DNA from 4 places in the Pantoea cypripedii genome. Region 2 is predicted to be linked to each of the others. Evidence: predicted binding sites of a transcription regulator. Region 2 holds the regulator's gene; each other region holds the start of a gene.
The links. The regulator PhoB, encoded in region 2, activates phosphate uptake and scavenging genes when phosphate is short. The targets are predictions, from matches to a motif close to CTGTCATAAAACTGNCNNAT.

Region 1 (7,529 bases), 1.5 Mb from region 2:
TTCTTCCCTCGAAAGTTTCCTCTTCGTTTTTCAATCTTCAGACTTGTTCAGGCCCCAATTCATTACCGGTGCGCGGCAGCGTTTTGGCGTTGTTGTACACCTTTCTCAATGGCTAGAAACGGCTCTAAAGGAAGCCACGTAAACCTCTAAAGCGTTCACGTCATCGCAACAGGACAAGCCCTGCGGCGATAAATGAAACCAACTGTAAGGTGCCACTATGGGAAGACAGAAAGCAGTGATCAAAGCGCGTCGCGAAGCAAGAAGAGTAATTCGTAATGACTCTCGCAGTCATCGTCAGCGTGAAGAAGAATCGGTCACTTCGCTGGTGCAGATGGGTGGGCTGGATGCAATTGGTATGGCGCGGGATGTACGCGATCGTTCACCAATTGAGGCCAGAAATGATGCTCAGGCGCACTATCTTAATGCCATAGAAACGAAACAGCTTATTTTCGCCACCGGTGAAGCCGGCTGCGGAAAAACCTGGATTAGCGCAGCCAAAGCGGCTGAGGCCCTGATACATAAGGACATCGACAGGATAATCGTTACGCGCCCGGTTCTGCAGGCGGATGAAGATCTCGGTTTCCTCCCTGGAGATATTTCCGAGAAATTCGCCCCTTATTTCCGGCCGGTCTATGACGTTCTGGTTAAACGTCTTGGCGCTTCCTTTATGCAGTACTGCCTGCGTCCCGAAATCGGCAAGGTGGAGATCGCGCCCTTCGCGTATATGCGCGGACGCACCTTCGAAAATGCCGTGGTGATTCTGGATGAGGCGCAGAACGTCACCGCCGCGCAGATGAAGATGTTTCTGACGCGCCTTGGTGAGAACGTGACGGTCATCGTCAACGGTGATATCACCCAATGCGATTTACCGCGTGGCGTGCTATCAGGCCTTGCAGATGCGCTGGCGCGCTTCGAAGAGGATGAGATGATTGGGGTTGTCCGTTTTGCTAAAGACGACTGTGTCCGTTCGGCACTCTGCCAGCGCACGCTGCATGCTTACAGTTAACCATTGAGAATCAGGACAGTAGACAAAACCCGGCTCAGGCCGGGTTTTTTTGTGCTAAGAACAGGACAGTAGCCGTAAGTGGACATAACCGATGAATAATAAACGGTAATCATTAGCGGTGTAGCTGATAGATTTCAGGCCGGTTATCTGTGTCTATTCTCTCCATGGAGTTGATTTTTATATGAGAAAAATTAATATAAATGAGATTTTCCTTAACTAAGATTTATCCTGGAGTTATCATGCCTTTTTTGTGAAAGGGACGTTGCCATGAAAAACTTGCGAAGGATTCCGGAAAGTGAACCTGTCTCCCATCCGGGAATGTTTGAGGTCTACAAGATCAGAAACTCTGTATGCTTATCACGTTTACACACTCCTGATGGACCCAGCGTGAACTCAGCTCCAGAAAATGATGCGGTGAAACCTGTCGCAGAGAGGTCTCCCGAGATGATTGCTTATTTCCTTCGTGCCGGGTACTGAGTTAACAAAACTCAATCTCTAAGAACCGTATCGCGGCATTTTATGGATCCGGTTCATAAAAATGATGGCGGTGAGAGGGAGATTGACTCGCTTCTCTCACCCGAAGACCAGGCAAAAAAAAAGTCTGAACGTGAGTTCAGACTCTTCTTCAAATTTGTGGCGGTGAGAGGGGGATTGACTCGCTTCGCTCGCCCTGCGGGCAGTTTGTTCGCTGCGCGCCCAAACTGTCCAACCGGCTGCGCCGGTTGTCGAACCCCGTCGGGGGTTCTCACCCTCTCTCACCCGAAGAATATGCAAAAAAAAAAGTCTGAACATAAGTTCAGACTCTTCTTCAAATTTGTGGCGGTGAGAGGGGGATTCGAACCCCCGATACGTTACCGTATACACACTTTCCAGGCGTGCTCCTTCAGCCACTCGGACACCTCACCACATTTTTTGCTGCTGACCTTGGCGGGTCAACGGGGCGCTACTATAGGGAGTTCGCCTAAAAGGGTCAAGCCCTATTTTCTCCTTTTTTTCTATTCGCTTAAGCCCTGAGCGAATCGCGTTAACCCTGTTCGCATTGGTTATCCTGTCATCAAAACATTGCATGCCAGTCACAAAAGTGTAACGCCATTGTCGCAGACTTGTCCGCGGAAACATTTGGTTATATTTGTGAATAAGGATGCTTATAAATGAAACAGATACCTCTGATTACGGTTCCACTTATCGCTTCACTGTTTGCTTCGGCGGCGGTGGCGGATGAGGCAACTTACTCTCGCGCCGCAACCGGCGATCTGACCCAGCACGGTGGTGCGCGTCGTCTGACGGGCGATCAAACCGAAGCCTTGAAAGCCTCGCTCAGCAACAGCACGGCTAAAAACGTGATCCTGCTGATTGGTGATGGCATGGGGGATTCGGAAATCACCGCAGCTCGTAACCAGGCGATGGGAGCCGGTGGCTTCTTCCCAGGGATTGATGCGCTGCCGCTCACCGGCCAGTACACCCACTATTCACTGGATAAGAAAACCCACAAACCAAACTACGTCACGGATTCAGCCGCTTCTGCCACGGCCTGGGCAACCGGCACCAAATCCTATAACGGTGCCATTGGCGTTGATGTGAACGGGAAAGATCAGACCACGCTGCTGGAGCTGGCAAAAGCAGCGGGCAAGGCAACCGGTAACGTTTCTACGGCGGAATTGCAGGATGCGACACCCGCAGCACTGATCGCCCATGTGACCTCACGTAAATGCTATGGCCCGGATAAAACCTCTGAGCTGTGCCCGACCAATGCGCTGGAGCAGGGTGGGAAGGGTTCAATTACCGAACAGATGCTGAAAACCCGCGCCGATGTCACGCTGGGCGGCGGAGCGAAATCCTTCAGCGAAGTGGCGAAAGCCGGTGAATATCAGGGCAAAACCCTGCGTGAGCAGGCACAGGCACTGGGTTATCAGCTGGTGGATAATCTTGATGGTATGAATGCTGTGCAGCAGGCAGACCAAAGCAAGCCAGTGCTGGGGCTGTTTGCGGAGGGTAATATGCCGGTACGCTGGCAGGGGCCAAAAGCCAGCTATCACGGTAACCTGGATAAGCCGGTGGTGACCTGTGAAGTGAATAAAGAACGCCCGGCCAGTACGCCAACACTGGCGCAGATGACCAAAAAGGCACTCGACCTGCTCAGCCAGAATGACAAAGGTTTCTTCCTGCAGGTTGAGGGGGCATCGATTGATAAACAGGACCATGCCGCCAATCCCTGTGGTCAGATTGGTGAAACCGTGGACCTGGACGAAGCGGTACAGCAGGCACTGGCCTTTGCGCGTCAGCACGGTGACACGCTGGTGGTGGTGACTGCGGACCACGCTCACAGCAGTCAGATCGTTGAAAATGGCACCAAAGCACCGGGGCTGACGCAGGCGGTCAATACCAAAGATGGCGCGGTGATGACCATCAGCTACGGTAACTCAGAAGAGGAGTCTCAGGAGCATACCGGCACTCAGCTGCGTATCGCGGCTTACGGCCCTCATGCTGCCAATGTGGTGGGTCTGACGGATCAGACTGACCTGTTCTTTACCTTGCGGGATGCAATGGGCATCAAGTAACACATCAGACTTAACGAATAAAAAATCCACGCATTGGCGTGGATTTTTGTTTAATGATGGAGGTTAAGCCACATCACTCAATGGTGACTTCAACGGTCAGATTTGCACGCTCTTTTTTCCAGATCAGGTTGCGGTATTGCGACCCGGCAATCACGGTGATCTTGTCCTCTGCCACTTTTTCGCCAATAACAATCTGTTTAAAGATTTTGTTGAACTCGTTGGCAGCATAAGGAGGCCACTTATAACGATCCAGATGACCATCCGGTAGCTCTACGGTATGTTCCTCAAGCAGGTTACCCAGGCTGCTTTTCACCTTAATGGTGACTTTGCTGCCTGACGGCAGCTCAGCGGCAAGTTTATCGCCAAACAGATCATGGTTAATCCACGGGTTTTCACTGGCACTAAAGATTTCCGCTTTGACGGTTAAATGCTCCTGACTCTTTTTCCATATTTTATTTTTATAAGAAGATGTTCTGACAATACTGATGTCGTTATTGTTATCAATGTCACCAATCTTTATTTTGTTCAGAGCACTATTAAACTCAATGCCGGTATAACCAGACCACAACCAGCGATCAAGATCACTGTCAGGAACCCGAACCGTGTAATCTTCAAGTAACTTTCCAGCCTGATCTTTAACCGTGATCATCACTGAACTACCCGATTCAAGATTTCCTAAATGCAGATCATCACTGTATGCGTCATCGTTAACCCACATGTTTTCAATAGTGGTGACAACTTTCAGATTTTCCAGTTTGTTTTTATAAATCTGGTTCTCGAATGACGACCAGTTCTTAACGTTTATTTCACCGGTCTCTTTATCGAACAAACCAATTTTTATTTTCTTTAGCTTACTGTTAAAAATCCCAGCAGTATAATGTGGCCAGGTCCATTTCCCGACATAGTCTTTACCAACCTGAACCGTGTGCTTTTCCAGTTCTTTATTATCACTATCGTAAACGCCAATAGTAACAAAACTATCAGGTTTCAGTTCACCATCATAAAGTGCTGAGCTATAGGCATCGCTGGTGATCATACGACGACCCACGGTCGTTCTCAAATCCTTGCCGATAAACTCGGCGGCATAATCAAATTTGCCATTACAAACCCCGCGCTGACCTCGGTTTGACAATGCTCCCTGCTTACCGCTGGCGGTGACGTAAGGTGGGGAAACCGTGATTTGAGCGACTTCCGGGATGTAGCAGGTATCAACTTTTTTATAATATTCGATCCATCCGGTTTGTGATGTCCTCAGAGCTCCAGAACCCGCAGGGAGCTGCCATGCGCCAATTTGTGTTTCTTGCGTGCTACCTTCTTCTTTGACGAAACCGTACCAGGCGTTCCAATCATTCGCTGCACGGCGAACCTCAAAGAGGTATTTTTTACCGACTTTAATGGGATACAATGTTGAGCAGCTGACCCCCGGACCGCCATCAGCGCCGCTACGGCAACGGTCGCTATCAATGACGGTTGCCCCTGACACGAAGTTTGAAAATACCAGTGAATATTGATTGGCTGTACGAGGTTGCAGACCAATATATCCCGCAGCTGTGACACCAATAAAACCGAATTGGTTTGCGAAGTAATAGCCTGGACTTTCCGGGGCAGAATTTATGGTGAAGGGAAACGTCAGGCTGGTTATATTCTCTTCTTCAACAGTCCAGGCCCAGCCCGCCATTCCTCCGGGGGTAATCGCGGCGGCAGTATTGCCTGCCAGGGTTGCGCCTAAAGTTAAAGCTAATAAATGGGATTTCATATCTCTCCGGTATAAATATTCAAGTTTTGTAATATTTTATGGAGTTTTTTATCATCTCCATTTTATATATTTATAATGGGTGCGCAGAATGTAATTCCGTGAAAATTTCCACGACTCCATTTTTTAATTTAACAGGAAACATCCTGAAATAAATTCAGGGGTAAGGTATAACAAAGGTGCTGGAGTTTATATAGTGATTATTCTGGTGGCGATTAGGAAAAATCCCTGGAGTGTCTTCAATCTGTAAACTGTATTGAAGGTAATTGACAAACTGATTGATGATAATAGCGGAAATAAAAAAGCCCACGCAATTTGCATGGGCTCGCTTTTCAACGTCAGGTTATAAAATAATCAGACGTTAAACAGGAAGTTCATCACATCGCCATCTTTCACGATGTATTCTTTGCCTTCTGAACGCATTTTGCCTGCTTCCTTCGCGCCTTGTTCACCCTTGTAGGTGACAAAGTCATCAAACGCGATGGTCTGGGCGCGGATAAAGCCTTTTTCGAAGTCGGTGTGGATTTTACCCGCCGCCTGCGGAGCCGTTGCGCCTACCGGGATGGTCCAGGCACGCACTTCTTTGACGCCTGCGGTGAAGTAGGTCTGCAGGTTGAGCAGGGTGTAACCGGCGCGAATAACGCGGTTCAGACCTGGTTCTTCCAGACCCAGCTCCGCCATAAACTCAGCACGTTCTTCATCATCCAGCTCGGCGATATCTGATTCAACCGCTGCGCATACCGGTACCACGACAGAGCCTTCAGCGTCAGCAATCGCACGAACCTGGTCGAGGTAAGGGTTGTTCTCGAAACCATCTTCGTTGACGTTGGCGATGTACATGGTCGGTTTCAGCGTCAGGAAGCTCAGATAGCGGATAGCGGCTTTTTCATCGGCATCCAGATCCAGCGAACGCAGCATACCGGCGTTTTCCAGATGCGGCAGGCACTTCTCCAGCGCAGCCAGTTCCGCTTTTGCGTCTTTATCGCCGCCTTTGGCTTTTTTCTGCACACGCTGGATAGCACGTTCACAGGTATCGAGATCCGACAGCGCCAGCTCGGTGTTGATAACATCAATGTCTTCAGCCGGGTTTACTTTGCCTGCAACGTGAATGATGTTGTCATTTTCAAAGCAACGTACCACATGGCCGATAGCTTCGGTTTCGCGGATATTGGTCAGGAATTTGTTGCCGAGGCCTTCACCTTTCGACGCACCTTCAACCAGACCGGCGATATCGACGAATTCCATGGTGGTTGGCACAACACGCTGTGGCTTAACGATGTCGCTCAGTTGATCAAGACGCGGGTCGGGCATAGGCACCACACCGGTATTGGGTTCGATGGTGCAGAACGGAAAGTTGGCTGCTTCGATACCCGCTTTGGTCAGCGCGTTGAACAGGGTGGATTTACCGACGTTCGGCAGGCCCACAATACCGCATTTAAATCCCATGGTCTGATTACCTTTCTCACTGAGGGTGCAGCGCTGGCTGGCAACGCTGACAGATTCTAAAAATTTCGCGCATTATACACAGAAATGCTGCTGTGCGGCGCGGGAATTGGCGTTAACCGGCTTTGAAAGCGTGCAGGCGGTTCATCGCCTTTATTTTGTCTTCTTTCAGCCAGAGTTCAGTGCAACGCACCGCTTCGTCAATGGCATCATCAATCAATTTCTGCTCACTGGCTGGCGGTTTACCCAGCACAAACCCGGTCACTTTATTGCGATCTCCAGGGTGGCCAATACCGACACGCAAACGGTGAAAATTATTGTTATTTCCCAGTTTGCTGATGATGTCTTTCAGTCCGTTGTGGCCGCCGTGGCCGCCACCCTGCTTAAATTTTGCGATGCCGGGCGGCAAATCCAGCTCATCATGCGCGACCAGAATCTCTTCCGGCGCAATACGGTAAAAGGTCGCCATCGCTGCCACCGCTTTGCCACTCAGGTTCATAAAAGTGGTCGGTACCAGCAGGCGCACATCTTCTCCCGCCAGCGCCAGCCGGGCGGTATAGCCAAAGAATTTGGGTTCGTCTTTCAGAGACTGATTGTAGCGCTCTGCCAGCAGATCCACATACCAGGCGCCAGCGTTATGGCGCGTGGCGGCATATTCGGCGCCGGGATTCGCCAGTCCGACAATCAGTTTAATGCTGCTCACGATGGTTATCCTGTCTCGATCACGAAAGGGCGATAGTTTACTGCGTGCCTGAGGAGATGACAAAGG
Region 2 (7,529 bases):
TGCCTCGCCCTGATGGCGGGCATTGTCGCGCAGCGCCATACGCAGGTTTTCAAGCCTCGCATCAATATCCGCCGCCATCTCATCGCTCAGCGCTGCCGGGCGCTGCTGCTGGTGCGCGCTTAGCCGCTGTTCCAGCTGCTGGGTCAGGGTAATTTGCTGCTGCCGTTGTTGCTCCAGCGCCTGTAAATGCTGACGCAGTTGCAGCGCCTGATGCTCGTCGAGCAGCGCTGCCCGCAGTGCCGACTCGTCGGCGAAATCACTTTTCTGCAATGCACTGAGGAAGGTGCTTTCGGCGTCCTGTACCCGCGTGCTCAGCGTTTGCTGTTGCTGGTCGATTTGCGCTCGTTGCCCATTCAGGCTATGCAGCGTGCTTTGTGCCTGCTGCCAGGCCTGCAACTGCTGCGCCAGCTCCCGTTCACACTGCTGCATCAATTGCTGCTGCGCCTGGCGCTCGGCCTGTACCTGACGATCGCCAAACAGCTGCTGGCGTTGCTGCTGCTGTTCTGTCCGTTGCTGCTGTAGCCCGCTCAGTCCTTGTTGCAGGGTGTCCAGCCGCTGTTGTTCACGCGCATGGTTTTGTTGCAGGTTATGGTATTCACTGTCGGCTGTGGCGCGCTGCGGTTGCAGGGTAGTGAGTAACCGCTCACTCTCCTGCCATTTTTGCCAGCGCTGTTGCAACGCCGCCAGCCAGCTGGCGCGGCTATCACGGGCGGGCAGGGTGAGTTGATGCGGTGCCAGCTGCTGTTCAAGTTGCTGGCTTAATTGCTGCCAGGCCGCGCGCTCAGTTTCGCTGCGCTGGCTGAGATCGTTCAATGTCTGCTGGACGCTGGTAATCTGCTGCTGCGCCAGCTGCTGCTGTTGCAGATGTTCCAGCCATTCCCGTAGCTGGTTTTCCTGCTGATCCTGCTGCTGTTGCCAGCAGGTAACTTCATCCTGCTGCTCCAACGCAAAGGTGAGCGCCAACTCACCGATCAGTCGTTGCCACTGCTCAGTCAAGGTGGTGATTTGCTGCCCGATATCCTTGAGTTCCTGCTGCAACGCCTGCTGTTGCAGCAGCGACAGGCGTTGTTGCTCACCTTTAGCGGTGCCGGATTCCTTTAACTGAGTTTCCTGAGTTTGCAGTGCGACAAGCCGCTGCTGATTTTCACCGGGTTCCAGCTGCCGATATTCTTCGATAGCCGGATGCTGACAGGAGCCGCACAGCGGGCAGGGTTGGTCCGGCTGTAACCGGGCGCGTTCATCCGCCAGCCGGGCGATAGCGAGTTCCAAATCACAGATTTTCTGCACATCAATTCGCGCTTGATTGATGCGCTTCCACTCCTCGCGCAGCGCCTGTAAAACCTGTTCTTCCGCGTGATATTGCTGGGTTAACGCGTGCAGTTTCTGCTGGCGTTGTTGCTGTTGTGGCTGGAGCGAACGCCACTGCGCAGCCAGCAAGGATAGCTGCTGACGGGATGCACGCTGTGCCTGATGCTGTGTCAGCGCATCACGCACCTGACTGATATCATGTTGTGTCCCCAGCTCTGCCACTGGCTGCGCCGCATGCTGGCGGGCAGAGAAGGCTTGCTGTAGCTGGTCGAGCTGCTGTCGCTGCTGCTGCTGCTGGTTGCTCAACTGGGCGATTGCCTGCTCGCGCTCATCCAGTCGCGCAATGTCAGATTGCCAGCGCGACAGATGCTCGCCCCAGTCGGCGACACCAGCCTGTGCAGCTCGCCACTGCTGCTGCTCATCCCAGATCTGTTGTAAGCGTTCACTCTCCTGTTGCTGCTGGCTGAGTGCGGTTGCGCTTTGTTGCAGCAGCTGTTGCTGCTGGGCTAGCTGACGTTGTTGCTCGGTGATCTGCTGTTGCAGGGTGGCGATTTGTTGATCAAGCGGGATGACCTGCTCTGTCAGCAAGGTTTCCAGTTGCTGTTGTCCGGCCTGCGCCTGATCTCGCGCTTGCTGAGCCGCCTGATAACGCACTTCACCCTGCTGCTGAGCGCCGAGCGCCTGTTGCTGCTGCTCCAGTAACTGCTGTGATTGCTGCGTCAGTGCCGCCAGTTCCTGGCGCAACTGTTCCCGCTGTTGCAGCTTATCGCGCAGTTTTTCCGCCGGTTCGGCGCGTGCCAGTCGCTGGCGTTCCGGTTCCGCCTGCTGCCAGGCACTTTCTGCGTTTTGCAGCGCCTGTTGCGCCTGCTGCTGCTCATTGCCCAATTGCCGGGACTGAGTTAACCACTGCTGCTGTTGCTGGGTGGCGGTTAGCTGCTGGTTGAGCGCCAGTTCGCTGGCGCTGAGTTGTTCCAGTTGCGTGGTCAGCTCTGCCCGCCGGGCGTCATCCAGCAGCACCATGCCACCGGCACGGGCGCGCAGGGTATCCAGATCGGTGCGCGCGGTTTTGTAACGCTCAAAAATCTGCATCGAGATTTGTCCATAGATCTCGGTGCCGGTCAGCTCTTCCAGCAGTTCGGCGCGTTCGCCGGGTTTAGCGTTGAGGAAGGCAGCAAATTGTCCCTGCGACAACATCATCGATCGGGTAAATCGGGCGAAGTCGAGGCCAGATAAGCTTTCAATCAGCCTGAGTTTGTCACCGACTTTATCGGCGACGATTTGGTTATCAGCGCAGCGTGCCAGTTCAACACGCGGAGCCTGCAATTTGCCATCGGCCTGACCCCGGGCGCGGTTCTGGCTCCAGAAGGCGCGCCAGGCTTCACCTTTGATTTCAAACTCCACCTCGGCCAGACATTCGCTGGCATCGCGGGTGATAAGTTCGTTCTGGGTTTGTGACAACACGCCGAGGCGGGGTGTCTGGTGATAAAGTGCCAGACAGATAGCATCCAGCAGGGTGGTTTTACCCGCCCCGGTGGCACCGGTGATGGCGAACAGGCCATTGCTGGCAAAAGGCTCACGACGAAAATCGATAAACCACTCACCGCGCAGGGCGTTGAGGTTTTTAAAACGCAGCGTCAGGATTTTCATGCAGAAGGATTCTCCAGCGCGGCAAGGGTAGTGCGAAACAGTTGGGTGAGCCGGGCAGCCTGTTCCGTATCCAGATCTTCTTCCAGCGCCAGACGACGGGCAAACACCTCTTCAACCTGCAATTCACTCAGGGTTTCATTATCCAGCCTGGCGAGGCTGCGGCTACGTTGCTCGCGGCTGCGGCGTACCAGTAGCACTTCCACCGGTAAACCTTCTGTCAGTTGCTCAATCCGCCGTTGCAAATCGCTGAGATGTTCCTGGGTGGTGATTTCAATGTCCAGCCACACCGGTTGTGATGCATCGTTAGTTTTAAAGGCGGCCAGCTGTTGTTCAATCTCCGCCAGCGAACCTTTGAGCATTTGCATGGGCTGAAACAGGGGAATGGTCAGCGGTGTCACGGTATCGAGGCCCACGCTGAAATCAAGCAGGAACACGCTCTTATCGCGGCCCAGCTCATCAAAACTCAGCGGGATGGGGGAGCCGCTGTAGCGAATATGGTCGCTGTCGGCAATGCGTTGTGCACGATGGATATGGCCGAGGGCGATATAATCCGCGGCGGGAAAGGCCTGGGCCGGGAAGGCATCCAGGGTGCCGATATAGATATCGCGTACCGAATCACTTTTAGTCACCCCCACGGTAGTGAGATGCCCGGTGGCGATAATCGGCAATTGGCCGCCCAATGCCGTACGCTGTGCCTCAGCGGCGGCAAAGCAGTGCTGATAATGTTGCTCGATGGCTTCCAGCAGCGAAAGCTGTTTTTCCCGCCCGGATTGTCCGGCCTGGCTGCGCAGAATATCGCGCGGACGCAGATAAGGGATGGCGCACAGCACCGCGCCTGGCGAGCCGTCACGCTGTTTCAGCGTCAGGATCTGCTGCTCGCCGTGTGGCGTCGCGCTGGTGATCACCTGGGTATTCAGGCAGGCAAGCAGCTCACGGGATTCATTCAGCGTCGCCACTGAATCGTGATTACCGGCCAGTACAATCAGCTGGCAACCGCTGGCCTGTAAGGCCACTACAAAGCGGTTAAACATTTCACGGGCATAACTCGGGGGGGAGCCGGTATCAAACAGGTCACCGGCGATAATCAGCGCATCCACCTGATGCAGCTCAATTTGCTGGCGCAGCCAGTCGAGAAAGGCCTGATGCTCCGCCGCGCGACTTTTGCTATAAAAGAACTGGCCCAGATGCCAGTCCGCCGTATGAATGATGCGCATGGATGCTCCCTGCCAGATTTCGCGTTGGGCGATTATATACGGATGGGGCTGTCACTGACATGCGTATTAGCCGTTCACTTTCGCTGGGAAAAAAATCATTTTTTCTTAATAGTTACCTGAGAAGCATATTCATATGCTACCCGCTGAAAATCCTGTTTCTGCTGTCACATTTCTGTTTTTATACTCCAGGCTACCCGTTGGTTTTTTCATAAAAGTGTCATAAAACTGACGCATAATGACGCCGCAAATCTCAGTGACAGCCGTCATATCAGCAGGAGTAATAATGGCTAAGCGCATTTTGGTTGTGGAAGACGAAGCTCCCATCCGTGAAATGTTATGTTTCGTGCTGGAACAGAACGATTACCAGCCGATTGAGGCAGAAGATTATGACAGCGCAGTAGGGAAGCTGATTGAACCCTGGCCAGATTTGATTTTGCTGGACTGGATGTTACCTGGTGGTAGCGGTATCCAGTTTATCAAACACCTGAAGCGTGAAGCCATGACGCGGGATATCCCGGTGATGATGCTGACGGCGCGTGGTGAAGAGGAAGATCGCGTACGGGGTCTGGAAGTGGGCGCGGATGATTACATCACCAAACCTTTCTCCCCCAAAGAACTGATGGCCCGTATCAAAGCGGTGATGCGCCGTATTTCACCGATGGCGGTGGAAGAGGTGATTGAGATGCAGGGACTGAGCCTGGATCCGTCATCGCACCGCGTGATGTCAGAAACCACGCCGCTGGAAATGGGACCGACTGAATATAAACTACTGCACTTCTTTATGACGCACCCGGAACGCGTTTACAGCCGCGAACAGCTGCTGAACCATGTCTGGGGCACCAATGTGTATGTCGAAGATCGTACTGTCGATGTGCATATCCGTCGTTTACGTAAAGCGCTGGAGGTCTCCGGCCACGACCGCATGGTACAAACCGTACGCGGAACAGGGTATCGTTTCTCTGCCCGCTACTAAACGGAGTTTATACCGTGCTGGAACGACTCTCCTGGAAGAGATTATTGACCGAGCTGGTGCTGGCTTGTCTGCCAGCACTGATTATCGGTTTGCTGTTTGGTTATCTTCCCTGGCTGCTGCTGGCTACGGTACTGGGCGTGCTGTTATGGCACTTCTGGAACCTGATGCGGCTGTCGCACTGGCTGTGGGTTGATCGATCCATGACGCCACCCGGCGGGCGTGCCAGCTGGGAACCGTTGTTTTACGGCCTGTATCAAATGCAGCTGCGCAACCGCCGCCGCCGCCGTGAGTTGGGCAATCTGATCAAACGCTTTCGCAGTGGTGCGGAATCGTTGCCGGATGCGGTCGTGCTGACCACGGAAGAGGGCGCCATTTTCTGGTGTAACGGTCTGGCGCAGCAGCATCTCGGTCTGCGCTGGCCGGAAGATAACGGCCAGAACATCCTCAACCTGCTACGTTATCCTGAGTTCTCCCGCTATATTCGCCAGCGTGATTTCAACAAACCCCTGACCCTGGTGCTGAATAATCAACATCACATGGAGTTTCGCGTGATGCCTTACAGCGAAGGACAGTGGTTGATGGTGGCGCGTGATGTCACGCAAATGCACCAGCTGGAAGGCGCACGGCGTAGCTTCTTTGCCAACGTCAGCCATGAACTGCGCACGCCGCTCACCGTGCTGCAAGGCTATCTCGAAATGATGAACGATTCGGTAATGAACGAACGTTCCCGCCACAAAGCGTTGCAAACCATGCAGGAGCAAACCCGGCGTATGGATAGCCTGGTGAAACAACTGCTGACGCTATCGCGCATTGAAGCCGCTCCCGCCATTGATCTGAAAGAGACGGTTGACGTGCCAACCATGCTGCTGCTGTTGCAGCGTGAGGCGGAAACCCTCAGCCAGGGGCGACACGAGATTCACTTCCACACTGACCCGCACCTCAAAGTGCTCGGCAATGATGAGCAACTGCGTAGCGCAATCTCCAATCTGGTGTACAACGCGGTGAACCATACGCCGGAAGGGACGCGGATTGATATCAGCTGGCTGCGGAGTAAGCAGGGCGCGGAGTTTAAGGTGTGCGATAACGGGCCGGGTATCAGTGCTGAACATCTGCCCCGTCTCACTGAACGTTTTTATCGGGTGGATAAAGCACGTTCTCGCGCCACCGGGGGAAGCGGGCTGGGACTGGCGATCGTGAAACATGCTCTCGGCCACCACAATACGCGGCTTGAGATCAGCAGTGTGCCGCATCAGGAGACGAGCTTCAGCTTTATCCTGCCAGCAAGGTTGATTGTCGCCAGTGGGATACGGGAGAATGTGGCGCAATAACTGTCACGGAAATCCCGCATGAAATCGTTGCTGCTGTTCATTTTGCTGTCGTTCTCTGTCCTGGCACAGGGGCAACAAACCATGCTGGCTGGCAATCTGAGTAGTGTGGGTTCCGATACCCTCGGTTATCTGATGACCTTGTGGGGTGAGGATTTCAGCCGCCAGTCACCCGGTGTGAATGTGCAGGTGCAGGCAGCAGGATCGTCAACGGCTCCTACGGCGCTGGCCGCCGGGGCGGCGCAACTCGGTCCGATGAGCCGGCCAATGCAGGCAGATGAGCGTCAGCTGTTTACCACGCGCTATGGCTACCCGCCGCTGGCAGTGCCGGTGGCAATGGATGCGCTGGTGGTGGTGGTAAATCAGGACAACCCGCTGACGCACATCGAACCGCAGCAGCTCGATGCGTTGTTTTCGGTGACGCGTTTATGTGGTGCACCGCAGGCTGCACAGCGCTGGGGCGATGTGGGGCTGAAGCTTCCCGGCTGGGAAACGCGCAGCATCCAGCGTTATGGACGCAACTCCGCTTCCGGCACCTGGGGTTTCTTCAAGCAGCAGGTGCTGTGCAAAGGCGATTTTCGTGCCGATGTGTCCGAATTTCCCGGTTCCGCAGCCGTGGTGCAAGCCGTAGCGGCGACGCCCAACAGCATCGGTTATGCCAGCTTTGGTTTTCATCTGAGCGGGGTAAAAACCTTACCGGTGGTGACCGCCAGCGGCGACAGCGTGATGCCCGATGCGGAGTCTATTCGCAGCGGACGTTATCCGTGGTCACGTCCTCTTTATATTTACGTTAACAAAGCGCCGGGCAAACCTTTGCCACCGCTGGTATCCGCGTTCCTGCATCAGGTATTGTCGCCACAGGGGCAGCGCCGCGTGAGCGAAGCGGGCTACCTGCCGCTGTCAGATAGCCAGATGGCGCTGGCGCGGGCGGCCATTGAAGGGAATTGAAGAACGAACATCGCATCATGAATTTTCTTCATGTCACCTGAATTTTCTTCGTTTGCCCAATCTCACTCAGCATGTCACTCTCCTTGGCCATATAGCCATCCAGATGGCTAAAGA
Region 3 (7,529 bases), 3.4 Mb from region 2:
CTGGCAAGGGCACCCGTATGTATTCCGATCTCCCCAAAGTTCTGCATACCCTGGCAGGAAAACCGATGGTTCAGCATGTGATTGACGCCGCCACCGGGCTGGGTGCCCAGCAAATCCATCTGGTGTATGGTCATGGCGGTGATCAACTCAAAGCACAGCTTGCCGGGAACACCCTGAACTGGGTACTTCAGGCACAGCAACTGGGCACCGGACATGCGATGCAGCAGGCGGCTCCTTATTTCGCCGATAACGAAGATATTCTGATGTTGTACGGCGATGTGCCGCTGATCTCGCAGGAGACTTTGCAGCGTCTGCGCGCCGCCAAACCAGCAGGCGGCATCGGGCTACTGACGGTAGTTCTCGACAATCCCACCGGTTATGGTCGCATCGTACGTGAACACGACACCATCACCGGCATCGTGGAACAAAAAGATGCCTCGGCAGAACAGCTGAAGATTCAGGAAATCAACACCGGTATCCTGGTTGCCAACGGCGGCGATCTCAAACGCTGGCTTTCTCAGCTGAACAGCAACAATGCCCAGGGCGAGTTTTATATTACCGACATTATTGCCATGGCGCATCAGGAAGGTCGTGTCGTGCAGGCGGTCCATCCGGCGCGGATCAGCGAAACCGACGGTGTGAACAATCGCCTGCAACTGGCTGCGCTGGAGCGTGCATATCAGGCTGAACAAGCCGAGAGATTGTTGCTGGCTGGCGTCATGTTGCGCGACCCGGCACGTTTTGATCTGCGCGGTACGCTGCAACACGGGCGCGATGTCGAAATCGATACCAATGTGATCATCGAAGGTCACGTGACGCTGGGTGATCGCGTGAAAATTGCGGCGGGTTGCATCATCAAAAACAGCGTGATTGCCGATGACTGTGAAATCAGTGCGTATTCGGTAATTGAAGATGCCAGCCTGGCGGCGGCTTGTACCGTCGGCCCGTTTGCCCGTCTGCGTCCTGGCAGCGAGTTGGGTGAAAAGGCGCATGTGGGTAACTTCGTTGAAATGAAAAAAGCCAGCCTCGGCAAAGGCTCCAAAGCCGGACATCTCTCTTATCTGGGTGATGCGGAGATCGGCGAGGACGTGAATATCGGTGCGGGTACCATCACCTGCAATTACGATGGCGCGAACAAATCGAAAACCATCATTGGCGATAACGTCTTTGTTGGCTCCGACACGCAGCTGGTTGCTCCGGTGACCATTGCCAGTGGCGCAACTATCGCCGCAGGCACCACGGTGATGAAAGACGTTCCCGCTGCGGTTCTGGTTTATAACCGTAAAGAACAGAACCAGAAAGCCGGCTGGCAGCGCCCGGTGAAGAAAAAGTAATTTTTAATGGCCGGCAAAGACCGGCCTGTTAGCAGTAAATATAACTCTATCCCCACTCTCTACAAGGCTCGGGGAACCGGCAATGCCGGATATCAGGTCAGATGACAACGCAATGGCCGAAAGCCATGAAGTCAGGAAACTATTATGTGTGGAATTGTTGGTGCAGTAGCACAGCGCGACATTGCAGAGATTCTGCTGGAAGGTCTGCGTCGTCTCGAATATCGCGGTTACGATTCGGCTGGTCTGGCCGTCGTTGATCGTCAGGGCCATGTGACGCGTCTGCGTCGTCTCGGCAAAGTGCAGAAGCTGGCAGAGGCGGCGGAACAACAGCCGTTGATTGGCGGCACCGGTATCGCTCACACCCGCTGGGCAACGCACGGTGAACCCTCAGAAGCCAATGCGCATCCGCATATTTCTGAGCACATCATCATTGTGCATAACGGCATCATTGAGAACCATGAGCCGCTGCGTGCACAACTGATTGAACGCGGCTACCAGTTTGCCTCAGAAACCGACACCGAAGTGGTGGCGCATCTGGTGCACTGGGAGCAGAAGCAGGGTGGTTCGCTGCGTGAAGTGGTATTGCGGGTCATCCCGCAGCTGCGTGGTGCTTATGGCATGGTGATCATGGATAGCCGCGATCCGTCGCTGCTGGTGGCTGCCCGTTCCGGTAGCCCGCTGGTGGTCGGTCGTGGCATGGGCGAAAACTTTATCGCCTCTGATCAGCTGGCATTGCTGCCGGTGACGCGCCGCTTCATCTATCTGGAAGAGGGCGATATCGCTGAAATCACCCGCCGTGAAGTGACGATTGTCGATCGCAGTGGCAAACCGGTTAATCGCGCCGAGATTGAATCCAACGTGCAGTACGATGCCGGTGACAAAGGCGTCTATCGTCACTATATGCAGAAAGAGATTTATGAACAGCCGATGGCGATCAAAAACACCTTAACCGGTCGTTTTAGCCACGGTGAAGTCGATCTCAGTGAACTTGGCCCGCAGGCTGAAGACCTGCTGAGCAACGTTGACCATATCCAGATTATCGCCTGCGGTACGTCGTACAACTCCGGTATGGTGTCGCGTTATTGGTTTGAGTCGCTGGCCAACATTCCCTGCGATGTCGAAATCGCTTCTGAATTCCGCTATCGCAAATCCGCCGTACGTAAAAACAGCCTGCTGATCACGCTGTCGCAGTCAGGTGAGACGGCAGATACGCTGGCCGCGCTACGTCTGTCGAAAGAACTGGGCTACCTCGGTTCTCTGGCGATTTGTAACGTTGCGGGTTCGTCGCTGGTGCGGGAATCCGATCTGGCGCTGATGACCAAAGCGGGCACCGAAATCGGTGTGGCTTCCACCAAAGCCTTTACCACGCAGCTTACGGTATTGCTGATGCTGGTGGCGAAACTGGGGCGTCTGCACGGTATGTCTGCCGACACCGAGCACGAGATTGTGCACGCATTACAGGCGCTGCCGAGCCGTATTGAGCAGATGCTGGCGCAGGACAAGGTTATCGAAAGTCTGGCGGAAGGTTTCTCTGACAAACATCACGCGCTGTTCCTTGGCCGTGGCGATCAGTACCCGATTGCGATGGAAGGGGCGCTGAAGCTCAAAGAGATCTCCTACATTCACGCGGAAGCCTATGCTGCCGGTGAGCTGAAGCATGGGCCGCTGGCGCTGATTGATGCCGATATGCCAGTGATTGTGGTGGCACCGAACAATGAGTTACTGGAAAAGCTGAAGTCGAATATTGAAGAGGTGCGCGCGCGCGGTGGTCTGCTGTATGTGTTCGCCGATCAGGATGCGGGTTTCAGCGACAGCGAAGGCATGAAGATTATCTCACTGCCGCACGTAGAAGAGGTGATTGCGCCGATCTTCTACACCGTACCGCTGCAACTGCTTTCGTACCATGTGGCGTTGATTAAAGGTACCGATGTTGATCAGCCACGTAACCTGGCGAAATCAGTTACCGTTGAATAATCAGTAAGAAAAGCGGGGCCTGTCAGGTCCCGCTTCATTTTTAAACGATGTCATAAAACTGTCATATTTCGTACATTTGACTGTAATCAAACTGTCCTATTTTCCCTCCAGCAGCAATCAATGACTCCTACTAAAATGGCATAGAGCCTGATTTTTTTAACTCCCCTGGAGGGAACATGACACTGATGCGTAGCACCGTAGCCCGAATCCTCGCCGCCACCTTCGCAGTAAGCGCGGTCTCTGCTTTTGCAGCAACCGATCTGACTGGCGCAGGCGGGACGTTCCCGGCACCGGTTTATGCCAAGTGGGCAGCAGAATACCAGCAAGCCACCGGTAGCAAAATCAACTATCAGGGTATTGGTTCTTCAGGCGGCGTGAAGCAAATCATCGCCAAAACCGTCGATTTCGGTGCGTCAGATGCGCCGATGAAAGATGAAGATCTGCAAAAAAATGGCCTGTTCCAGTTCCCGACCGTGATCGGTGGTGTGGTACTGGCAGTGAATATCCCTGGTATTAAATCAGGTGAGCTGACCCTCGACGGCAAAACCGTTGGTGACATCTACCTGGGTAACATCAAAAAGTGGAACGATCCGGCGATTGCCAAACTGAACAAGGGCGTAAAACTGCCTGACACCAATATCAACGTGGTACGCCGCGCTGATGGTTCCGGTACTTCTTTCGTCTTCACCAGCTACCTGTCTAAAGTGAACGAAGAGTGGAACAGCAAAATCGGTAAAGGTAACACCGTAAACTGGCCAACCGGTCTGGGCGGTAAAGGTAACGACGGCGTGGCTGCATTCGTACAGCGTCTGCCGGGTTCAATTGGCTACGTAGAATATGCGTACGCTAAGCAGAACAACCTGACCTATACCAAACTGATGGATGCTGACGGTAAAGCGGTATCGCCGAGCGAAACCAGCTTCTCTAACGCGGCGAAAGGCGCGAACTGGAGCGAAACCTTTGCTCAGGACCTGACTTTCCAGAAAGGCGCAGATGCATGGCCGATCTCCTCAACCACGTTCATCCTGGTTTACAAAGATCAGGCGAATGCTGAAAAAGGTAGCGAAGTGCTGAAGTTCTTCGACTGGGCTTACAAACACGGTTCTAAAACGGCGACCAGCCTGGATTACGCCGCTCTGCCAGACAGCGTAACCGCGCAGATCCGTTCTGCCTGGAAAGCCAACATCAAAGACAGTTCAGGCAAAGCGCTGTTCGAGTAACTGATAGACCTGGCCAGCCGCAATGCTGGCCTACCCAATGGGCGGCATGATGATCATGTCGCCCTGTCATTCCCTGAGAACAGAGACTTCTATGGCTGCCACTAAGCCGACGTTTAAAGCCCCTGGCAAACAAGGTGACATGATTTTCGGCGCGCTGGTTAAACTCTCCGCGCTGATTGTGTTGTTGCTGCTGGGTGGCATCATCGTCTCCCTGATTTTCTCCTCCTGGCCCAGCATCCAGAAATTTGGCTTCTCTTTCCTGTGGACCAAAACCTGGGATGCGCCTAATGAACAATTTGGTGCGCTGGTGCCGATTTACGGAACTGTCGTGACCTCGCTGATTGCGCTGATCATCGCCGTTCCGGTGAGCTTCGGTATCGCCCTGTTCCTGACGGAACTGGCCCCAGGCTGGCTGCGTCGTCCGCTTGGTACGGCGATTGAACTGCTGGCGGCCATTCCCAGTATCGTTTACGGCATGTGGGGCCTGTTTATTTTCGCACCGCTGTTTGCGCAATATTTCCAGACGCCGGTGGGTGACATCATGTCGAATATCCCGATCGTCGGCGCGCTATTTTCCGGCCCGGCCTTTGGTATCGGCATCCTCGCCGCAGGCGTGATTCTGGCCATTATGATCATCCCTTATATCGCTTCGGTGATGCGTGATGTGTTTGAGCAGACGCCGGTGATGATGAAAGAGTCAGCCTATGGTATCGGCTGCACCACCTGGGAAGTGATCTGGCGCATCGTGCTGCCGTTCACCAAAAACGGGGTTATCGGTGGCGTGATGCTCGGCCTGGGCCGTGCTCTGGGTGAAACCATGGCGGTCACCTTTATTATCGGTAACACCTACCAGCTCGACAGCGCTTCGCTGTTTATGCCAGGCAACAGCATCACCTCGGCGCTGGCGAACGAATTCGCTGAAGCGGAATCCGGCGTGCATGTGGCGGCACTGATGGAACTGGGGCTGATCCTGTTTGTTATCACCTTTATCGTGCTGGCGATCTCCAAACTGATGATCCTGCGTCTGGCGAAGAGTGAAGGAGCCCGTTCATGACAACGATTGAATTGCAGGCGCGCGCCGAGCTGGAAGCCTCACGTCGTAAAATGCAGGCATGGCGCAGTACCAAAAATAAAATTGCGCTGACGTTGTCGTTACTGACGATGGCGTTTGGCTTGTTCTGGCTGGTGTGGATTCTGTTCACTACCGTTTCGCGCGGTATCGATGGCTTATCCTGGTCGCTGTTTACTGAATCGACCCCGCCGCCTAATACGGCAGGTGGTGGTCTGGCGAACGCCCTGGCCGGTAGCGGTTTATTGATTTTCTGGTCAACCTTCTTCGGTACGCCGCTGGGCATCATGGCGGGGATTTACCTTGCCGAATATGGTCGCAAGCACTGGCTGGCGGAAGTGATTCGTTTTATTAACGATATCCTGTTATCCGCACCGTCGATTGTGGTGGGTCTGTTCGTTTACACCATCGTGGTAGCGCAGATGCAGCACTTCTCCGGTTGGGCCGGTGTGGTGGCGCTGGCGCTGTTGCAGATTCCGATTGTGATCCGCACCACCGAGAACATGCTGCGCCTGGTGCCTGACAGCATGCGTGAGGCAGCCTATGCCCTGGGTACGCCGAAATGGAAGATGATTTCAGCTATCACCCTGAAGGCGTCAGTCTCGGGCATTATGACCGGTGTGCTGCTGGCGATTGCGCGTATTGCCGGTGAAACCGCACCGTTGCTGTTTACTGCGCTGTCGAACCAGTTCTGGAGCACCGACATGATGCAGCCGATCGCTAACCTGCCGGTGACTATCTTTAAATTCGCCATGAGTCCGTTTGCTGAATGGCAAAGCCTGGCGTGGGCGGGTGTACTGATCATTACCCTGTGCGTGTTGCTGCTGAACATCCTGGCGCGTGTGATTTTCTCCAAGAGCAAACACTAATTTCCCGGCGCGGCTTCGGCGGCGCGGTACATGAGAGACGAGCAATGAGTATGGCAACTTCTTCTGCCGGCAAAATTCAGGTGCGCAATCTGAACTTCCATTACGGGAAATTCCATGCGCTGAAAAATATCAATCTGGACATCGCGAAAAACCAGGTCACCGCATTTATCGGGCCGTCGGGCTGCGGTAAATCGACCCTGCTGCGTACCTTCAACAAAATGTACTCGCTCTACCCGGAGCAGCGTGCAGAAGGTGAAATTCTGCTGGATGGCGACAACATTCTGGCATCGAGCCAGGATATTGCCCTGCTGCGCGCCCGCGTTGGCATGGTGTTCCAGAAGCCGACGCCATTCCCGATGTCGATCTATGACAACATCGCCTTTGGCGTACGTTTATTTGAAAAGCTGTCGCGTGCTGATATGGATGAGCGCGTGCAGTGGGCGCTGAGCAAAGCAGCGCTGTGGAATGAAACCAAAGACAAGCTGCATCAGAGTGGTTACAGTCTCTCCGGCGGTCAGCAGCAACGTCTGTGCATTGCACGCGGCATTGCGATTCGCCCGGAAGTGCTGCTGCTGGATGAGCCTTGTTCGGCGCTGGACCCGATTTCAACCGGCCGTATCGAAGAACTGATCACCGAGCTGAAGCAGGACTACACCGTGGTGATCGTCACCCATAACATGCAGCAGGCGGCGCGTTGTTCCGATCACACCGCGTTTATGTATCTGGGTGAGCTGATTGAATTCAGCGATACCGATACGCTGTTTACCAAGCCAGCGCAGAAACAGACAGAAGACTACATTACCGGTCGTTACGGCTGATTTGACAGGAGACGCACATGGATAATTTAAATCTGAACAAACATATCTCCGGTCAGTTCAACGCGGAGCTGGAGCACATTCGCACTCAGGTGATGATCATGGGTGGCATGGTTGAGCAGCAGCTCACCGACGCCATTACCGCGATGCATAACCAGGATGGCGAACTGGCGCAGCGCGTGATCGACGGTGATCAGAAGGTCAATATGATGGAAGTGGAGATTGATGAAGCCTGCGTGCGCATCATC
Region 4 (7,529 bases), 330 kb from region 2:
CCCCATCAGAATGATGGTGGTGATCATCACCACTTTGCGTCCTTTGCGATCGCCAATCCAGCCAAATAGCAGCGCACCAATCGGGCGGGCAATAAAACCTACCGACCAGGTGGCAAAACTGGAGAGCAGCGCCATGGTCGGGCTGGCTTCGGGGAAGAACACATCGCCAAAAATGATACCGGCAGCCAGGCCATAGAGTGCGAAATCCGCATACTCCATCGCCGTACCCAGCCAGCAGGATAAGGTGGCACGCCAGAAATCTTTGCGGCCAGCCGAGGTTGCCAGCCGCTCATCAGCGGCCGAAGAAGAAGACAGTGCGCGTTGTTGCGAAACGGAGTGATGTACCGTCATAACCATTTCCCTGATAGATGAAGATCAATCAAACGCCCTTCCCTGGGTAGGTTCCCTTGCAACAAGCGGAACGCCCCGGTGGCGACGTTTGGTGGGCAAACCTGGATGAAAGGTCAGTAAAGGATTCCCTGGTGTTGGAATTCTCTTATTCGCCAGGCTTTGCCGATGTTTTTTTCACCGATCGCATTAATAAGGCAAATGTAACTGCATCATCTCAAGGCCAACTTTTTCCGTGGCACCGTGAGCTATCACTGTGTAATTAGTCTATCTACGCGCGTAGATAAATCAAGTGATCTTAGTAAAAATAATTAATTTATCTTTACTATCGCTCAGGGATTAAGGATAAAAATGGCGTCAATTCATGACATTACATTCAATGCGTGAGAACAAAAAAACGTCAAAAACCAACTTAATTGACGATTTCTGCTTATCATTAGCAAAGTGGCGACTGATCCTGCATCGCGCTTCTTGTCGCATATTTCAATTAAGGTTTAATGACAAATGCGAATTTGTCTTAAATCCTGCCGACCTGTCAGGTCCTGCGGAATCTGCATTACACTGGAGAAAATCATTCAGGAACATTATGACCATCATCCTTATGCGACACGGCAAACCCGACCATCCGGTGAGCGGGCGCTTTACGGCGCGCGCACTGGCCGACTGGTGCGAAGGTTATGATCAGGCTGATATCTGCGATTCACCGCCACCGCGCAGCCAGGCGATTGCCAGCCTCGCCAGCGTGATCGCTTCCAGCCCGCTGCCGCGTGCGCGCTCGTCACTGGCGCGGCTGGGATTGCAGCCCCATGCGGTGGATGCGGTATTTAGCGAGGTCGCCATCCCCCTGCTGCCGTTTGAGCGATTGCATCTGCCGCTGAATGTCTGGCTGGCGATGCTGCGCCTGCTGTGGCTGTGTGGTTACGCCGGGCATGTGGAATCGATGCAACATGCCCGTCTGCGCGCCTGCCAGGCTGCGGACAAGCTGATCGCCCTGGCGGATAGCGGCACCGTGCTGCTGGTCGGCCACGGCATTATGAACAAGCTGATTGCTCGCGAACTGCGTAAGCGTGGCTGGCAGGCCGAAAAACATGCCAGCAGCCGTCACTGGAGCAGCGCCATTTATCACCGCCCCTTTATTTAAGCGTGAAATAGCTCAGCACTTCACAGCCGGTACCGGCCTGCGGTGTCACCACCACCCGCATCTGCGCCAGGTCAATTACGCTGAGCGAACCATCCCCTTCATTGGCAATCAGCAGCGTACGCCTGTCATCGCTAAAACAGCCGTCCATGGGTTTGTTGCCGACCGCGATATCCCCCAGCGGATTGAGCAGATCGTCAAACAACGTGATCACCGCTTCGTGATCGCCAATCGCCACCAGCCGCTCACCATCGGGGCTGAAACGGACCACCTGACAAGGCTGTTGATGTCCCGGTAAACGCACGCGCTGGCGGATACGATGGCTCTGGCGATCCACCACATACAGCAACGGGGCATCACCCGCACTGGCAACCAGATAAGGATGTTTCGGTGATGCCGCAATACCGGCGATCGGGCCAGGCAGCAAAATGTTGTCGATGACCCGCCCCTCAGCCTCGCACAAATCCACCACCGTGATACTGGCGTCCTCTTCATTGTCGGTAAACAATTTGCGGCCGCTAGGCGATAGCGCCAGCCGGTGGGCCTTGTGTGACGGTAGCGCAATGGTTTTCTCTACCCGATCGCTGGTGGGATCGATCACCGCCACCGCCGCGCTGTTTTCGCAACAAAGATAAACTTTGTCATCGCGCCCCAGCTGGCCGCTATGCGGTGCCTGCAACGGTGACAGATCGATAAAGCCGCTAATCACGCGCTGACGTAAATCTATCACCGCCACTTTATGACCGGGATGTGGGTTAGCACCGTGGATGCCGTCACCGTAAATCGGTACATAAGCTTTCTCCCACTGCGGTAACATCAGTAATTCATGGGGACGTGGGGGAAAAGCATTCAACTCCTGCTCCACGGCAAAGGTATCCGGGTTAAGAAACAGTACGCGATTGCCCTGCTTATCAACCGCCAGTAGTCCGCGGTGACCTGGCTGCATAACGCCTCCTTTTTGTTAACGACTTCCCTTAAGCGTAGCCAACATGCCAGGACCGTAAAAAAAACAACAGGATTAACGCCGCATCTGGCACACCATTTTTAATTTTTTCGCATACAGCCACATGACCGCTCTATTTTATTAGGAATTGTCTTAACCGCATTAAATTAAACACCACCGTATTAATTGATCTATTTCACACTCATTCCATCAGCAGCGGTTCATTCATTTTCCGGTTTATCTGAAAAGAAAAAAACGATAGCCTGGCACGCCTGAATGCTTTATTAAGCAAGGGTAGTATTTTACACACAGCCGTGAGGAAACAAGAGCGCTCAAGGCGCCAGCATCAGGGAAACCCCAACCGCGATAATCACAATAATCAGGTGCACCATGACAACAAAACGCCGACAACCTGCCCGTATGCTGTGGCAAAACTGGCAAAAAATTGCCTTTACCAGCCAGATGTTACTGCAAAAAAAGCAGCTGAATGCCGTACCCGCACCGGAATACGATCCGAGCGAAGAGGATAATGTGGTGTTAATTTCCGGAAAGAAAGATTTGCCGGAAATACCAAAAATAGTCTGGATGTATTGGGAAGATGAATATTTGCCAGCATCAATGATGTTAAATATTCAAAAAATACGTAAGGATAATCCCGATCACCAGGTGCACCTGTTACATCGTCGGAACGTTGAAGAAGTGCTGCCGGATTTTGTCTTTACGTCCTCTGAATTAACTCTGCAACAAAAGAGTGAAGCGATTCGGCTGGAATTATTATTGCGCTACGGTGGAATCAGCATTGATTGCAGCACTTTGCTGTTTGAAGATCTCAGCTGGGTACATCGGGTACATCAGGAACAACGCATGGACGTGATTGGCTTCTATTGTGAAGTCTCGACCATGAATTATCTGTCACCGGTGATGGAAAACTGGTTTATTGCCGCCGCCCCCAATAATCCCTATATCCGTGAGTGGCGAAAACAGTATGCTCCGATTAAACATCTCGGCGGGTCACGTTTCTTCACTGAGCTGAATAAGCGTGATGACTATTATCTGCTGACACAAAAGATTGCCGAGCCGGAGCAGCATTTATGTTCCCTGGCACAGCAGGCCGCGATGCGTGAATACCGTCGGGCGAATGTCTATTTACGCAAAGGCCAGGCGAATGCGTACTTCTATCAGCGTCTGAGCGGGTGGAATAGCGCCGCCTTTGCCCGGTCAGTATTATTTCAGCAGCGCCCACACAATCCGCCGCCGGTGATCAAACTGAGCGGTAATGAGCGACTGCATCTCGACTTTAATCTGCGTCTGGGTAACTACAATCGCACCAGTCTGTTGGGTGAGCTGATGCAACCGCATACGCCAGTCACGCTGACGTCGCCCTCAGCCATCAACAAAGCGCGCGCGTAGCCAGTGAATAAAGGTGGTGACCGCCCGTGGCACCTGAGCCGCATAAGGGCGCACCACCCATAAACGATCGGCAAACGCATCCACCGACTGCCACTGTGGCAGTACCTGCTGCAATGTACCGGCGGCCAGCGCCGCGCTGGCGCTAAAATCCGGTAGCATGGCAATCCCTAAGCCCTGCAAAGCGGCATCGCGGATCGATTCGCTATTGTTGGTGGCAAAATTCCCCTGGATCCTGACCAGCACCGTTTCACTGGCATCGCTACGCTGGCAGAACCGCCACTGGGGGGACTCCAGCCCGCGTGGGTAATACAGGCAATTATGCTGCTGCAACGCCTGTGGGGTTGCTGGCATACCGTACTCCGCCAGATAAGCGGGCGACGCCACCAGCAAGGTATGGGTTTCGCACAGCGGCAGCGCGACATGGGTTTCCGGCAATTGCTGGCTATGGCGAATCGCCAGGTCAAACCCCTCGCTGCCGAGCGATACCAGCCGATCCGTCACATCCAGCTGTAAACGCACCTGCGGGTACTCCCGCAAAAAATCGCCGATAATCGGCACCAGCTGCTGGCGGGCAAAGGCCACAGGGGCGCTGACGCGCACCAGCCCGCGCACCGGACCGGCTTCATCACGCACGCTGAAAAAACTTTGCTCAATACGCGCAAAGGGATCGCGCAACTCCTCCACCAGCTTTTCCCCGGCAGAAGTGAGGCGCACGCTGCGTGTGGTCCGCAGCACCAGCGCCACTCCCGCCATCTCTTCCAGCTCTTTAATCTTTTGGCTCATCGCCGCCTTGCTAACGTCAAGGCGTTCAGCCGCACGGGTAAAACTCCCCAGCTCGGCCAGCACCGTGAGCCAGTGCAGATGCACCCAAAGTGCGTCGGTTTTTATCTCTTTCATCATGATTGTTCAAAATAATAAATAATCATTTCAGTCAGCGCGCTTTTTCTTTACCGCTGCGCACGGCAGCATAGCCTCACATCCTACTCTTTTCATGTGAGCAAAAACGAGGGTTTAATCATGCCGCTACTCCAGTTCGATGTTATTCAGGGCCGTTCTGAATCAGAATTACGTACACTGCTGGATGCCGCTCACCGCGCCGTCTTAACCGCGTTTAAAGTCCCGGCACGCGATCGTTATCAGATTGTTCACGAGAATAAAAGATATCAGATGGTGTTCCAGGACACAGGCCTCGGTTTTGAGCGCAGTGACAACCTGGTGATGGTGCGGGTGTACACCAGCCCAAGAAGTGAAGAACAGAAAACGCTGTTCATGGCAGAGTTAGCACGCGAGTTGCAGGAAAACTGTGGCGTGCAGGGTAACGACCTGATGATCAGCTTTATTACGAACAACAAAGGTGACTGGAGTTTTGCCGATGGCGAAGCACAGTATCTGACTGGCAAACTCTGATCCTCATTCCTGCTCCCCTGCTGGCAGCCCCCCAATGCTGCCAGCACAAACCATAGCCCGCCTAAACCCGCTATAAACAAATTCAAATCAGCCGCACAAATCTGACTGGTCATGTTGCAGCCATGTGACAGCCAATATAGATTGACGCGAAAACCCCCGCAGAGGGTCGTTACGCACGGAATGCGTATTCAATTAGCCTGAGGATCTGAATCTTGTCCGAACTCATATCGGTTGTACTTTTTTTGGCTGCAATCGCAGTCTATTCCTACAAAGCCGGGCGAAATAAGTTCTGGTTTGTCCTGATTTTGATTTTGCTTACCCTGTTTATCGTGCTGAATACCACACTGTATGCCAGCAACTATTTTACCGGTGACGGCATCAATGACGCGGTACTCTATACCCTGACCAACAGCCTGACCGGTGCGGGTATCAGCAAATACGTGGTGCCTGGCATCGGCGTTATCATTGCGCTGTTTTTGCTGTTCTGCCTGCTCTCCTGGCTGTTGCGCCGCCGTAAACAGCAGCATCATCTTGGCTGGAGTCTGCTGGCTATCGCCTGCGCTGCGGGTTCGGTACAAACCACCCCGGCATTTCGTCAGGTCAAAGATTTGATCGTCTCCCATAACCGCCAGGCGGATTCCGACTTCGAGACCTATTACAAAACACCAAAATCGGCCATTGCCGAGCCAAAGCTCAATCTGGTCTACATCTATGGCGAAAGTCTGGAACGGACTTACTTTAATGAACAAACCTTTCCTGGACTGGCTCCCGAACTGAGCCGGGAAAAAGATCAAAGCCTGGATTTCAGCAACACCGAGCAACTGCCTGGTACTGATTACACTATTGCCGGGATGGTCGGCTCACAGTGTGGTATCCCGCTGTTTGCGCCATTCCAGGATAACGCCTCTGCGGCGCTCTCCAGTTTCTTCCCACAGAATGTTTGCCTTGGCGATATCCTGAAAAACTCAGGTTATGAAAACTGGTTTATTCAGGGGGCGGATTTACGCTTCGCCGGTAAAGACACCTTCCTGAAATCACATGGTTTTGATCCAGCCCATATGTATGGTGCGCAGGAACTGAAAGACCGTGTGGCCGATCCTAACTATCGTAATAACTGGGGTTATTACGATGACACCGTGATGGATGAGGTATTTAAAAAGTTTGAGGAGCTGTCAAGCCAGCAAAAACGCTTCGCGCTCTTTACCCTGACGGTTGATACACACCACCCGGATGGCTTTATTTCCCGCACCTGTGAACATAAAAGCTATAGCTATGACGGTAAACCTAACCAGTCATTCAGCGCCGTCGCCTGTTCACAGGAACATGTGGCACGCCTGATTGAACGCATCAAAGCCTCGCCCTGGTTTAAGAACACCATCATTGTGGTGACGTCCGACCATCTGGCCATGAACAACACCGCCCATCAATATCTGATCCAGCAACCGCGTCATGACCTGTTTATGGTGATTCGTGGCGATCAGCCTGAGGCAAAAGTGATCGACGGTAAACGGAGCACGCTGGATAACGGTGCCACCGTGCTGGATATTCTCGGCGGCGATAAGGCCATTGGCCTGGGTCGCAGTGGCCTCAGCAGCCCTTCGCTGTCGGCCCAGTTTGATAACATGGCGCAGAAGGTGCTGGCGTGGAAACCGGATATCATTCAGCTGTGGAATTTCCCCAGCAAGCTTGATGCTTTCACCATCGATCAGCAGAAAGGAACCTTTAGTTTCTCCGGAACCACCTTCAGGCTGCCGATTCTCTTCCGTGTCGGAGATAAACGCGTGGAGCCGCTGCCAGAAGGCGAGTATTCCGCCCCGCTACGCTATCAGCTGGCGGACTTTGCCGCTGCGGATAAGTTTGTCTGGGTGGACCGCTGCTTTAAGATGGCGCGTCTGTGGCAGCCCGAGCTGGCGCTGTCCGGCGATCTTTGTGTCGCGATGGGGCAAATGGGGGGCCAGCCGAGTGTGGCCCGTATCGATAAGCCGGTGTGGAAAGGCAAAGCCACCTTCCCGCAAACCACGCTGAGCGACGCGCAGTATCAGCATAACGAGCAGCAGATTCGTATCGAAGACAACGCCATTCGCTACAGCGCCGACAGCTTTATGCTCAACGTGCCAGGCGCACCGCAGAACATAAAAAGTTTCACCGGTATTTCACGCCCGGAACTGTGGGGACGCTGGTCCAACGCCAATCTGGCGCCAGAGGTCAATATTGAATATGTTGACCCGCTGCCAGGCCGTTTTGATGTGGTGATCACCGCACGCGCCTTTGGCCCGAATGCCC

Region 1: phoA (alkaline phosphatase) is a predicted target of PhoB. The motif match lies at 2,055-2,074, and genes of this name have one in related genera.
Region 3: pstS (phosphate ABC transporter substrate-binding protein PstS) is a predicted target of PhoB. The motif match lies at 3,356-3,375, and genes of this name have one in related genera.
Region 4: opgB (phosphatidylglycerol--membrane-oligosaccharide glycerophosphotransferase) is a predicted target of PhoB. The motif match lies at 5,358-5,377, and genes of this name have one in related genera.

The regions. Positions count from the first base shown of each region.
Region 1 is NZ_MLJI01000001.1:2,494,136-2,501,664, reverse strand. Features, by position in the region: gene phoH (phosphate starvation-inducible protein PhoH) at 218-1,006, shown strand; tRNA gene HA50_RS11590 (tRNA-Ser) at 1,824-1,911, opposite strand; gene phoA (alkaline phosphatase) at 2,158-3,564, shown strand; gene HA50_RS11580 (hypothetical protein) at 3,638-5,320, opposite strand; gene ychF (redox-regulated ATPase YchF) at 5,672-6,763, opposite strand; gene pth (aminoacyl-tRNA hydrolase) at 6,876-7,463, opposite strand.
Region 2 is NZ_MLJI01000001.1:1,008,608-1,016,136, forward strand. Features, by position in the region: gene HA50_RS04520 (AAA family ATPase) at 1-2,955, opposite strand, end outside; gene sbcD (exonuclease subunit SbcD) at 2,952-4,169, opposite strand; gene phoB (phosphate response regulator transcription factor PhoB) at 4,453-5,142, shown strand; gene phoR (phosphate regulon sensor histidine kinase PhoR) at 5,157-6,470, shown strand; gene HA50_RS04540 (PstS family phosphate ABC transporter substrate-binding protein) at 6,489-7,415, shown strand.
Region 3 is NZ_MLJI01000001.1:4,425,757-4,433,285, forward strand. Features, by position in the region: gene glmU (bifunctional UDP-N-acetylglucosamine diphosphorylase/glucosamine-1-phosphate N-acetyltransferase GlmU) at 1-1,334, shown strand, start outside; gene glmS (glutamine--fructose-6-phosphate transaminase (isomerizing)) at 1,479-3,308, shown strand; gene pstS (phosphate ABC transporter substrate-binding protein PstS) at 3,485-4,528, shown strand; gene pstC (phosphate ABC transporter permease PstC) at 4,620-5,582, shown strand; gene pstA (phosphate ABC transporter permease PstA) at 5,579-6,466, shown strand; gene pstB (phosphate ABC transporter ATP-binding protein PstB) at 6,511-7,284, shown strand; gene phoU (phosphate signaling complex protein PhoU) at 7,302-7,529, shown strand, end outside.
Region 4 is NZ_MLJI01000001.1:674,070-681,598, reverse strand. Features, by position in the region: gene HA50_RS03025 (MFS transporter) at 1-351, opposite strand, end outside; gene HA50_RS03020 (histidine phosphatase family protein) at 935-1,489, shown strand; gene HA50_RS03015 (beta-propeller fold lactonase family protein) at 1,482-2,432, opposite strand; gene HA50_RS03010 (glycosyltransferase family 32 protein) at 2,820-3,839, shown strand; gene HA50_RS03005 (LysR family transcriptional regulator) at 3,813-4,736, opposite strand; gene HA50_RS03000 (tautomerase family protein) at 4,857-5,246, shown strand; gene opgB (phosphatidylglycerol--membrane-oligosaccharide glycerophosphotransferase) at 5,459-7,529, shown strand, end outside.